Regions from separate parts of the Peribacillus sp. JNUCC41 genome, predicted to be linked through region 1. Evidence: riboswitches for the same ligand, from Rfam matches in the RefSeq annotation. Region 1 holds a riboswitch; each other region holds the start of a gene.
What was found. A riboswitch is a leader RNA that binds a small molecule or an ion and turns the genes downstream of it on or off. The one in region 1 is predicted to bind thiamine pyrophosphate.
Positions count from the first base shown of each region.

Region 2: it holds a riboswitch for thiamine pyrophosphate, as region 1 does, so the genes downstream of both, tenA (thiaminase II) here and thiC (phosphomethylpyrimidine synthase ThiC) in region 1, are expected to answer to the same signal.
Region 3: it holds a riboswitch for thiamine pyrophosphate, as region 1 does, so the genes downstream of both, JNUCC41_RS01570 (ABC transporter substrate-binding protein) here and thiC (phosphomethylpyrimidine synthase ThiC) in region 1, are expected to answer to the same signal.
Region 4: it holds a riboswitch for thiamine pyrophosphate, as region 1 does, so the genes downstream of both, tenA (thiaminase II) here and thiC (phosphomethylpyrimidine synthase ThiC) in region 1, are expected to answer to the same signal.

Region 1 is NZ_CP062163.1:2,657,061-2,660,175, forward strand. Features, by position in the region: gene JNUCC41_RS12990 (histidine phosphatase family protein) at 1-431, shown strand, start outside; gene JNUCC41_RS12995 (HAD family hydrolase) at 601-1,389, shown strand; TPP riboswitch at 1,505-1,619, shown strand; gene thiC (phosphomethylpyrimidine synthase ThiC) at 1,755-3,115, shown strand, end outside.
Region 2 is NZ_CP062163.1:3,210,829-3,213,943, forward strand. Features, by position in the region: gene thiD (bifunctional hydroxymethylpyrimidine kinase/phosphomethylpyrimidine kinase) at 1-416, opposite strand, end outside; gene thiW (energy coupling factor transporter S component ThiW) at 385-906, opposite strand; gene tenA (thiaminase II) at 910-1,599, opposite strand; TPP riboswitch at 1,690-1,795, opposite strand; SAM riboswitch class I at 1,951-2,055, shown strand; gene JNUCC41_RS15630 (Fur-regulated basic protein FbpA) at 2,232-2,420, shown strand; gene JNUCC41_RS15635 (aspartyl-phosphate phosphatase Spo0E family protein) at 2,673-2,867, shown strand; gene JNUCC41_RS15640 (GNAT family N-acetyltransferase) at 2,936-3,115, opposite strand, start outside.
Region 3 is NZ_CP062163.1:319,830-322,944, reverse strand. Features, by position in the region: gene JNUCC41_RS01575 (protein-glutamine gamma-glutamyltransferase) at 1-740, opposite strand, end outside; TPP riboswitch at 1,032-1,141, shown strand; gene JNUCC41_RS01570 (ABC transporter substrate-binding protein) at 1,276-2,280, shown strand; gene JNUCC41_RS01565 (thiamine-binding protein) at 2,292-2,576, shown strand; gene JNUCC41_RS01560 (ABC transporter permease) at 2,573-3,115, shown strand, end outside.
Region 4 is NZ_CP062163.1:4,192,731-4,195,845, reverse strand. Features, by position in the region: gene JNUCC41_RS20380 (ECF transporter S component) at 1-496, opposite strand, end outside; gene tenA (thiaminase II) at 511-1,194, opposite strand; TPP riboswitch at 1,329-1,457, opposite strand; gene JNUCC41_RS20370 (SDR family NAD(P)-dependent oxidoreductase) at 1,596-2,342, opposite strand; gene JNUCC41_RS20365 (AMP-binding protein) at 2,394-3,115, opposite strand, start outside.

The sequences.
Region 1 (3,115 bases):
CAGCGGATATCATTTACGGTACGACTTTATTTGGTGTGGAGGAATGGCAGGAATGTTATTGCAGTGATATGTCGAGAGCTGTCAAGACAGCCGAACATATCTATCCAGGTACGGTTCATCGGATGGAGGAGCTGCGGGAAATACCTTCCCCTCCACTTAAAGGAAAGGTTAAGCTGCCGTTCATCCTTTGGGCCATCTGGATCCGCTGCTGCTCGGTAATCAACAAGCAGACAAGGGCGGAAATTAAGATCGCTGAGCAAAGGATCAATAAAGTATTGGATGAGGTCTTAGCAAAAGGGGACAGGGATGTTCTGATCGTGAGTCATGCCGCCCTCATGGTATATATGAGGAAAGAGCTGATACGACGGGGGTTCACAGGTCCAAAGTTCAAGATTGCCAGTAATGGAAAGCTTTATGTATTTGAAAGATGATAAAGGGAATATATTAGGTTTCCCATCAGGAAGGGAAGGTCATTTTTGCTTATTTTAAGAAAGAGGAAGGCATTTGCCGAATAGTTATTCTTTTTTTATTGGTTGTGGTTTATTATTGTAATAGTGTAATTTTTGCGAATTCAATAATAGGGAAAGAGGGGTGGACATTTTGCTGAAGGCAGTTTTTTTTGATTTAGATGATACATTACTTTGGGATCAGAAAAGTGTAAAAGAGACTTTTGTGGCCACATGCGAAGTGGCTAAGGAGAAATATGACCTGAATGTAGACGAGTTTGAAGAGGCTGTGCGAAAGGAAGCACGTGAGCTTTATTCTTCTTACGATACATATGCATTCACTCAAATGATCGGAATCAACCCATTTGAGGGATTATGGGGAAACTTTCAGGATGATCATGATGAATTCCGGAAGATGGCCGGGATTGCACCGGCTTATCGGAAAGAAGCGTGGACGAGAGGTTTGAAGGCATTAGGGATCGATGATCCGGAATTTGGGCTTGAACTGGCAGAACGATTCCCGGCCGAGAGACGCAAAAAGCCATTTATCTATGAAGAGTCCTTCCGTGTTCTCGATGAATTAAAAGGGAAGTACAAATTGCTATTGCTTACGAATGGGTCTCCTGAACTGCAAAATACCAAACTTGAAATTACGCCTGAACTGGTTCCTTATTTCGACCAAATCGTGATTTCAGGCGCTTTTGGACGGGGTAAACCAGATGCCTCCATTTTTGAGCATGCTTTGGAAATCATGGAGCTTGATAAGGATGAAGTATTGATGGTCGGAGATAATTTAATGACCGATATCCTTGGAGCATCACGGGTAGGCATAAAGTCAGTTTGGATAAATCGCCATGATAAGGAACGGAATGAAGTGATTCCAACCTATGAAATCAAGCATTTGGAGGAGCTTTACCCAATTCTTGAGAGCTTGGGGAATTAATTAATGGCCCTCTCCAAATAACAGATTTTGGAGAGTTGTAATGAAAATATTAGGTCTTTCAAATTATTTACAGAATGAAAAGGGTGATATATAGTTACCCTGTAATCAATTAAATTATTCAGACTAGGGGTGTCCAATAAAAGTTGGGCTGAGAGAGAAGCGCTTAAGCTTCTTAACCCTCAGGACCTGATCTGGTTCATACCAGCGTGGGGAAGTTAGAATCTACTAAACAATGACATTTCAATTGGTCATTTCTGTAGTCATACTAACGTTAGCCGGGTCTTAAATATGAGATCTGGCTTTTTCGTGCGAAATGGATTGGATTTTGTCCTTTTTAAATGAACTTAAAAAGGAGAAATGAAATCATGATGAGTAATTCTGTAAATGACATGAACGTTTCAATTATGTCCAGTTTTGCCGGGAGTAAAAAAGTGTATGCTGAAGGATCTAGACCCGATATTAAAGTACCTATGCGTGAAATTAAGCTAAGTCCGACTACAGGGTCATTCGGCGAAGAAGAGAATCCGCCTTTACGAGTTTATGACACAAGCGGTTTTTATACGGATTCAGATTATCCCATTGATATTCGTAAAGGTCTGGCCCCGATTAGACGAAGCTGGGTTCTGGAACGGGAAGATGTTGAAGAGTATGATGGCCGTGAAATAAAGCCCGAAGATAACGGGTATAAAAAAGTTGAGTCACAATCCAATGCCGAAGTTTTTCCGGGATTGAAAAGAAAACCATTGCGTGCAGTGAAAGGGCAAAACGTAACCCAGCTCCATTATGCCCGTAAAGGTATCATCACTCCAGAAATGGAGTTCATTTCGATCAGGGAAAATGTGGCCCCTGAGTTTGTAAGAGAAGAGGTAGCTAGCGGGCGGGCTATCATTCCAGCAAATATTAACCATCCTGAAAGTGAGCCCATGATCATCGGACGTAATTTTCATGTGAAAATAAATGCGAATATTGGGAATTCGGCTGTCAGTTCATCGATCGAAGCTGAAGTGGAGAAAATGACTTGGGCTACACGATGGGGTGCAGATAATATAATGGATCTTTCCACAGGAAAGAATATTCACACGACCCGGGAATGGATTATCAGAAATTCACCTGTTCCAGTTGGGACGGTTCCGATATATCAAGCATTGGAAAAAGTGAATGGAGTCGCGGAGGATTTAAATTGGGAAGTTTTCCGGGATACATTAATCGAGCAGGCTGAGCAAGGTGTCGATTACTTCACCATACACGCTGGTGTCCTTTTGCGATACATCCCCATGACAGCCAAGCGAGTTACGGGAATCGTTTCCCGAGGGGGCTCCATCATGGCACAATGGTGCTTGGCCCACCACCAAGAAAGTTTCCTCTATACTCACTTTGAAGAGATTTGTGAAATCATGAAGGCGTATGATGTCTCTTTCTCATTAGGTGACGGCCTTCGTCCTGGATCCATTGCAGATGCAAACGATGAGGCACAATTTGCTGAATTGGAAACACTTGGGGAACTGACGAAGATTGCTTGGAAGCACGATGTTCAAGTCATGGTGGAGGGCCCTGGTCACGTTCCGATGCATTTGATTAAAGAAAATATGGATAAGCAGCTGGAAGTCTGTCAAGAAGCGCCATTCTATACTCTGGGACCATTGACAACGGATATAGCTCCTGGATACGATCATATCACTTCTGCGATTGGTGCTGCCATGATTGGATGGTTTGGAACTGCCATGCT
Region 2 (3,115 bases), 550 kb from region 1:
GGTACATTAGGGGTTACAAGTGTTGCAAGCGGAAGCAAATCCATTTTTAAGGCAGAGACAGCCTTATCGTCGAGCAAATGATGACCGCTTTTGGAAATCATGACAGGGTCAAGGATAACGATGGCAGGCAAGAAGGTTTTAAGGGACGCAGCGACAGTTTCCACGATTTCTTTTGATCCAAGCATGCCTATTTTTACTGCGTCGACAGTAATATCTTCAAAGATAGCTGCAATTTGATCTGATATGATAGCTGTTTCAATTGGCTGTACTGAACGGACTTCCATTGTATTTTGTGCGGTTACGGCTGTGATGGCAGACATGCCAAAGACACCATGTGCAGAAAATGTTTTTAAATCCGCTTGGATTCCAGCCCCGCCCCCTGAATCAGAGCCTGCGATGGTTAATGCTGTTTTCATAAAAAAACCCCTTCATATAAGTATTTTTTAGAAGTATTTTAAGTAATATGAAAGCTAAAATCGCACCAGCGAATGAACTGAGCATAAAAGCCGGTAAAAAACCAAAAAGAGCAGCTTTTTCTCCCAATAGGAGGAGGGCAAGTGGATAACAGGCTAGGGAACCGATAATGCCGGTCCCGATCACTTCCCCTAAACAAGCGAATTTTAAGCTTTGTGTTTTTCGATAAAGGATTGCGGCCAAAAGTGCACCGATCATGCTACCGGGAAAGGCGAAAATTGAACCGGTACCAGACATGTTTCTAATGATGGAAACTAAAAAAGCTTGTGTCACTGCATAAGCTGGCCCCAATAGAACAGCCGTCAGGACATTTGCCAGATGCTGAATAGGAAAGACCTTTGCAAATCCTGCAGGAATGAAAATAAATGAACTGGTCAGCGTCGTAATTGCCGTGATCATGGCAGTCAACGTCAGTTTCTTGACAGGATTCATCATCTACAGCGGCCAATCTTGCTCATTATGAACCATATCCCAGAATAAATATTCATATCGGGAAGTAACCAAAAAGTGCTTTTCTAATCTAAGAAGTTCCTTTTCTGGCATGCCTTCCGTCAACTCTTCCAACAAAGCGATCAGCCATTTGTGTGCTTCCCCAAATTCAGGAGATGAATAGGACCTTATCCAATCTGAGTAGCGATTGTTTTCCAATGATGCTCCATTTTGTTCTTTTAGTAGCAAACCGATTTCATAATAATCCCAAGCGCAGGGCAGGAGACAGGCGATCAAGTCTGCCAAAGTCCCATGCTGAGCTGCATTTAGCATGTAGCCTGTATAGGCTAGAGTCGTTGGAGTAGGTTCTGTATCTTCCAATTCCTTGGAAGTGATCCCGAATTCGGAAGCATAATGCCGATGAATATCCATTTCCACTTGAAGGGTTTCATTTAAAATACTCGCAAACTTTGCCATGGTTTCGATGTTATGAGCTTTGATTACACCTAAAGCAAAGAGCTTGGAATAATCCATGAGATAGATATAGTCCTGCTTCAGGTAATAGGCAAATTTCTTTTCAGGAAGCGTACCATTTCCAATTGCCTGGACGAAGGGATGTGAATGGTTCCTTTTCCAAATCTCTTTTGACCGTGCATGTAGTCTATCACTGAATGTTTCTAATTTAACATTCTCCATTGTTCATCCTCCTTTAGAATGGATCCCTTTGTTAATGAAAAAACCCCGTTCCTGAATACGGAACGGGGTAGATGGATATAGTCTGAAAATGGACGATATCATCCACTTCCCTCCGCCGGTATGAGCCGGTTCAGGTTCAAAGGGTCCGGAACTAATTCCATCTCAGTCTTAAAAAAAGACTCCCCTAGTGGTGTGAATTGTATGTAATTACTGACATCATATCAGAAAGACAAGAAAATGCAACCCGCATTTAAAGAGGGACCATTTTGTCCAGGAAAAAAGGGAGAACCAGGTAATTGACTTTTGATGGTTATTAGGATAAAATCATGTCTACATCATTTATATATCGATTTCTTATCCAGAGAGGTGGAGGGACTTGGCCCAAAGAAACCTCGGCAGCGGACCCGTTTTGGGAACTGTGCTAAATCCAACAAGCATATGCTTGGAAGATAAGAAGAGCCGTACGGACACTGTCAGCCTCTTCTTGAATTAGAAGGGGCTTTTATTTTTGGGAAATAACGTTTAGTGACATAATAGAAAAGGTATATATAATTTGGTGAAAATAAAACAAGTTGATAAAGATTAGCTAACTAGAAGCAGGCTCTAGGATGACTAGGAAAGGAGCCATTTACATGGCAGAATTATTTAAGAGGATCGAACAGAGGAAGGCAAAGCTTATTGAAGAGTTATTGGCCAATGGAGTATACAAAACCTCTGATGAAAGGCACCTTTATGATGCCCCATTAAAAGTACTTGAAGATGAATATAAGATTGTTATAAATAAACCAAATACCGAGTCACCTTCTGAATGGATGACATAGTAAACGATGGACTATAGTTTGGGTTCTTGGATAAGAGATATGATGTAAGCATTCACAGTCTACACTAGTGGATGCTTTTTTGCGTTTAATAGAAAATGACACAAAATATACATAATTACAGAAATAATAGTCATTTTGTCACATTTAACCTTTAAAATAACACATTTAATTTCTGAAAAATAGTTGATTTTAACTAGTAGATTCATTATGATGAAAGTGTAAAAAAATTGAATAAATGGGAGGTGGCATATAATGCCTTGCCGTAAGGTAACTATAGAAAAAATAGAAGAGAAAAGAAAAGAAATGATCAACTTGGCAGCAATTTACGGCTTATCAAGTCTGCTAACTGTTCAAGCAAGTCAAGAATTGGATACGCTATTAAATGCGTTAACAAGTAAAAGAGAGTGTGAACATTTTTACCTCCAGAAAGCATATAGGTATTTTTAAATTAGCCAATTCGCACTCGATTAATATGAAAAAGCTACTGCTCAAGGCAATAGCTCTAAAGAATGATATTACATATCGACACGTTTACCAAGAATGAGCAAATCCCGCTCGATTCCATCCAACTCGGCAACTTGAGGTAAATGTGCCCATTCTTCAAACCCGAATTTGGAAAAAAGCTTAAGGCTTGGTGTATTGTGGGCGAAAATGAAACCCAATAGAGTCTTAACACCTAATTTTGGACTCCATTC
Region 3 (3,115 bases), 2.3 Mb from region 1:
TTTTGTTGGAATTGACTATAGAAGGAACTATCCAGGAAAATGATATGATCTGTCAGGAATGCCGATATGGTGGCGAACGGCTTTCTATTGCTATTTAATTCATCGATGATTCCCTGTGAACTGGTAATCCCGATCCCATGGCCATATAAGAGGTCTTTTCCTAATAATATGGCATTTTCACCTTGCCATTCAGGAGTTGCCAGGTCGTGCTCAGGGTTTTTGAAGTAAAGGCAATCACCTGGTAAATAATCCCTTCCTTTATGAACAATGAGTTCCATATTTTGTGGAGGGTGCCAGTCATATAAAACTAGGTTTGAAAAAAGGTCGTCGAAATTCCTAGGGCCGATCAAATCCAAAATGGCCTTTAAAAAAGTGACGACTATTGCAGTCCCGCATTCAAAAGCATAAAGCCCTCCATTTATGAAAATATCAACGAGTGCAGCATGAGGGAGAACCCCTGGCTGAAGGGTAAAGGTGCCATCCTTTGAAAGGTGCCAATATTGTTGATTGGATGCCGATTCTTCAAGTGTGGAAAATTCTGCATTACTTTTATCCAACGCAATAGCTGCCGCAATGACCCGGTTCCTCAGTTGTATCTCGAAATTAAACATTCTAAAGTTCCGATATTCAAAAATGTTGGAATCCTCCGCCAGCAATTGGACGATTTCAAGTGATTTCGCAGATACTATTCCTGGTTGGATTTGACTGACATCTAACCGTTTGTGATTAATCTTTATCATGATCATATCCACCTTTTACTTATGAAATGAACGGTTTATAAAACCGGTAAACAAAAATGTTTACATATAATGCTCATTATATGAATGCAAGCTTTGAATTGACTATTTGGAACGTGACAGCTGAGAATGATTGGAATGAAAAGAGGCAGAATTTTTTTTGCTTTTATTCCAAAAGATGTTTTGCTAGAAATCCTAGAGTGCAGGAATACCTCTCCGATTAGCGAGAAGAAGCAAATTAGTATTCCTTTTTCCCCATGAATTGATATAATGAGAGAGAAAAGTTCATATGTACGAGAAATGTAGGGGGGCCAGTACTGCTGGCTGAGATTGCATCCTTTAGATGCTGACTCTTTGAACCTGATCTGGATGATGCCAGCGGAGGGAACATATTATTACTGACTTTCTGTTTTGTATGTTAACGTCCGAATCCATCTTCGGGCGTTTTTTGCTTTTTCATCCAGTATTTGAATAAACCCTGGAGCCCCATTATGGTTCCGGCATATGGATCTTATATGATGTGTAGGAGGATAATGACTTGAATAAATTCTTGCCACTGTTAACTTCGTTGTTCCTTTTGGCTGGATGCGGTGCAGGCGGAACTAATGAAAAAGAAGAAGCATCTAAAAATGAAGGAAATGAAAAATTAAAAAAAGTATCGGTCGTGCTCGATTGGACACCTAATACAAACCATACAGGATTGTATGTAGCCAAGGAAAAAGGTTATTTTAAAGAACAAGGTCTTGATGTGGAAATCATCATGCCAGGTGAAGCCGGGGCTGATAAGCTTGTCGCTTCAGGGAAATCTGAATTTGGCGTGAGTTACCAGGAGGGCATAACGCAGGCCCGCGTGCAGGGCGTGCCGATTGTTTCGGTAGCTGCCGTCATCCAGCATAATACCTCGGGATTCGCTTCACCTGAGGCAAAGAACATTAAAACTCCCAAGGATTTTGAAGGGAAAACGTATGGTGGCTGGGGGTCTCCGGTTGAAAAGGCCATCATTGATTCACTCATGAAAAAAGAAAATGCGGATGTAAATAAAGTGGATATAGTCAATACAGGAGACACGGATTTTTTCACTTCGGTTAAAAGGGATATAGATTTTGCCTGGATTTATTATGGATGGACAGGGATTGAGGCTGAATTGCGAAATGAAAAGCTTAATATGGTTTACTTAACCGAATACTCTGATAAGCTTGATTACTATACGCCTGTATTGACTACGAATGAAAAGATGATAAAAGAAGATCCGGAGACTGTTAAAGCATTCGTACATGCAGCTTCGAAAGGGTACCAGTTTGCGATCAAGAATCCTGATGATGCAGCGGACATGTTAATTAAATCTGCACCGGATCTTGATGCAAAACTAGTGAAGAAAAGCCAGGAGTGGCTGGCAGACAAGTATCAGGATGATGCTCCGCGATGGGGTGAGCAAAAGCTTGCAATTTGGAAGAATTACAGTGATTGGATGACTGAAAATAAGCTTCTTGAAGGTGATTTCAATCCTGAAAAGGCATTTACAAATGAATTTTTACCAAAATAGGAGGAAATACAATGGCCAACTCATTAATTAGCATACAGATCATTCCTAAAGGGGAAAATGTCATCCCCATGGTCGATGAAGCAATCAAGATCATTGAAGAATCAGGTGTCAAGTATGAGGTTCACCCGCTTGAAACGACAATGGAGGGTGAGCTTTCCGAACTTTTTGCCGTGATAGAAAAAATGAATGTAAGAATGATTGAAATAGGATCGCCGAATGTCATTTCCCAAGTGAAAATATTATATCAGCCAAGCGGGATAACGATGGATACGTTAACGGAGAAATATAGGGCATGAACGGAAGGGGAATTTGGAAGAAGGGGGCTCCCTTCTTTCTTTTATTATTGTTGCTGATAGTATGGGAGTCAGTGACAGTTTTATTGAAAGTCGAAGAATGGCTGTTTCCCGCTCCATCGGCCATTTTCATTGAAGGAATTGAGTCGTCCAGCAATCTATACGGACACCTTATATCCACAACCGAGCTTGCGTTGTCGGGTTTTTTTATTGGAAGCTGCATCGGCTTATTGATCGCGGCAATCTTACGCCTATTTCCAGGTGTGAAGGATGCGGTTTATCCTCTGCTCATACTATCACAAAATATACCCATCATTGTTCTGGCGCCGCTCTTGGTGATCTGGTTTGGCTTTGGCATGCTGCCTAAGTTAATCGTGATATCGCTTGTATGTTTTTTTCCGGTTGCGGTTGCATCATTGGATGGTTTACGCCAGACACCGTACGAACTTAAGCATTATTTCAAGATGATGGGAGCGGGAAAAAGCCAGTTATTTTGGAAGCTGGAACTTCCTCACTCGATTCCGTTCATTTTCTCCGGCCTG
Region 4 (3,115 bases), 1.5 Mb from region 1:
AATAGGCAGTCACACCTGCAAAGAAAATGGAACCCACAAACCTCGCTATCATGAATAAAGATAGATTCCAAGTGGAAAGCGCACCAATTTCCCCATATGCAAAATCCATTAGTACGGATGCAAGGCAGGAAGCTACCGCAGCTAAAACGGCCACCGACATATTGAATTTTTTATATTTGAACGCCATGAACACCAGTTCCGCGAACAAGCCTTGGACCACCCCATATAACAGTACGGTCAGCCCCCAAGGAGAACCTAGAAAGAATTCCCCGGAAGCTGCAGCAATCTCTGCCAAAAGTGCCACACCCGGTTTCCGTAAAATTAAAAAGGCGGCGGGGCCAGCTATAAACCACATTCCATAAATAAGTTGATCCAGATGTAATCCTAATGGTTTAACGGAATAGTAAATCGAACCCCAAAGGATATAAACGATTCCAAATGCTACCGAAATCACGATCGTGACTAATATATCCGTTAATTTCAATCCTTTTTTCATTATTTCATTCTCCTTTATACTTCCAGTGTTTCCTGGTGCACAGGCCATCTCTCTAAACGATAAGCCATTTCCCAAAATGAGTATTCATATTGGCTGCTCAGGATAAAGTGCTCTTTCATTCTCTCCTTATCTTCGTCCGTTACTTTTTCAGCAATCTCATCCAGCCTCGCAATTTGTTCTTCCACCAAAGTGCGGAACCACTCTCCTCCGTACGCCGCTATCCATTCTTGATAAATCGGCTCTTCGGGTATGCAACCTTGCAGCTTTTCACCTATTTCATAATACAGCCAGTAACACGGCAAGATGGCTGCAATAACATCACCTAAATGTCCCGAATAAGCTGCACGATACATATGGGAAGTATAAGCATAAGCAGTCGGGGCGGGTTTGAAATTTTCCCTTTCTTCTTTTGTGATGCCTAATCTCTCAGAAAAATTCTCATGAAGTTTCAACTCCGCTTCATATGTTCCTTGTGCATGGCCGGCAAGCCTGCTTGTTGTATGTAAATCTGTAGCTTTGACTGCCCCTAAAGCTTGAACCCTGGCAAAATGAGATAAATAATAGGCATCTTGCATGACATAAAAACGAAAACATTCCAATGGCAATGTGCCATCTCCTATTCCTGCAACAAACGGGTGATTAAAACTAGCTTCCCAAATGTGATCAACTTCCCGACGGATTTCCTCTGAAAACTTCATGTCCCTTACCTCCAAATTGTATTTTTCAATGAATCTTACAGAAAAAGCCTTTTATCACCCCTTTTTTTGCAAACAAAAAACCACTTTCTTAAACGTAAAGAAAGTGGTTGTGCTTGAAAAAATACAGAATCGTATCGTTCCAGACCCCACTTCCCTACGCTGGTATAAACCAGATCAGGTTCTAAGGGTCTTAAAGTCATACTTTAATCTCAGCTTCTGCGGTAAAATAAACTTTTACCATTAAAGCACCCCTAGTGGTACAAATTGTATATTTAATTTCCATTTGCCTTTATATTAACACGATAAACCCAATTGTCAAACATATTAGAAAAAGTTTTCAACCTAATGCTTTAAGTTTACTAGCCTTTCAATCTTGCATAACCACCCAACTATATTGATTTTTAAACCATTGTTAATCCACCATTTACGGAAAGAGTTTGACCCGTAATATACCCTGCATCTTCCGAAACGAAATAGGCAACAGCACTGGCAATGTCCTCTGGTTGAGCTAGCCGGCGAAATGGAATCGCTTTTTCCAAGGCACCTGCTATACCTTCATTATATGAGCCTATTTCTTGAAATAGGGGCGTATCTGCAGGACCTGGCGCAATACAATTGATGTTGAGTTTGTGACGTGCCATTTCTCTTGCTATCGTTTTTGTGAAGGCAATCACCCCTCCCTTAGCAGCCGAATAAACTGCCTCTCCACTTGATCCTACTCTAGCTGCATCAGATGCAATATTTACTACCTTTCCGTAACCATTTTCAATCATGAGCGGTAAAATTTCCTTGCAAGTATGGATCTGGCCAAGTAAATTAATATCGATAATCCTTTTCCAAGTGCTAGGATCACTTTTTAAAAAAGGTTCCACCTTATCCCAGCCTGCGTTATTAACCAATATATCTATTTTATGATAATGATTCACTGTTTCTTCAACGGCTTTTTTAACACTTTCTAATTTCGTTACATCACAATGGACCGCTCTGGCTCCAAAACCCGAATTTTCGATTAAAGAAACCGTTTCCTCAGCATTTTTATGATTTATATCAGCCACGATGATGTTAAAATTGCGAGAAGCCAATTTTTTTGCAATCTCTCTGCCAATTCCGCTTCCGGCACCGGTAATAAATGCGATTCTTTTATTCATATATTTCCCTCCACTTTCACCATTTAGTCAATATGGTTTTATTTAAACTGCTTATATCTTGTCGACTAACTTTTCATTTATCATTTCCCGGAGCCGGAATTTCTGGATTTTCCCGCTTGCCGTACGAGGAAAGTCGTCCATAATTTCAAGAAATTCAGGCCAATATTGTTTGGCCAAACCCTTTTGCGAGAGAAATTCCTGCATAGAATCCATCGTGATCGGGCTCTTCCCCGTTTTCATGCTGATACATGCACATGCTTTTTCCTGAAGTCGGAAATCTGGAACTGCAATAACCTGAGCGCTAGAAATATCCGGGTGTTCATACAATACATTTTCTACATAAGCGACTGGAATATTTTCACCGCCACGTATGATAATGTCTTTGTTTCTTCCAGAAATTCGAATATATCCTTCTTCATCAATGAATGCTCGATCACCGGTAATGAACCATCCGTCACTAAATTCAGCTAAAGTATCATCGATCCGTTTAAAATAGCCGACAAAAAGAGCCGGACCCCTTACTAATAAAGAGCCTTCTATATTCGGGGCACACACCTCCCCTTCAAAATCTACGACCTTTAGTTCCATTCCCGGAAACGGAATTCCGTCGGTATTCGTCAGTTTTTCTTCTGGATCTTCAAGTCTCGTCAAGGTTACCAAGCCATCTTCCGTTTGACCCCACCCTGACAATATCTTGAACGGGACTTTTTCCATGGCTTCCTTTACTAAATGCCTGGGAATCGGGGCACCTAAAGCTACGAAGACTCGTAGCG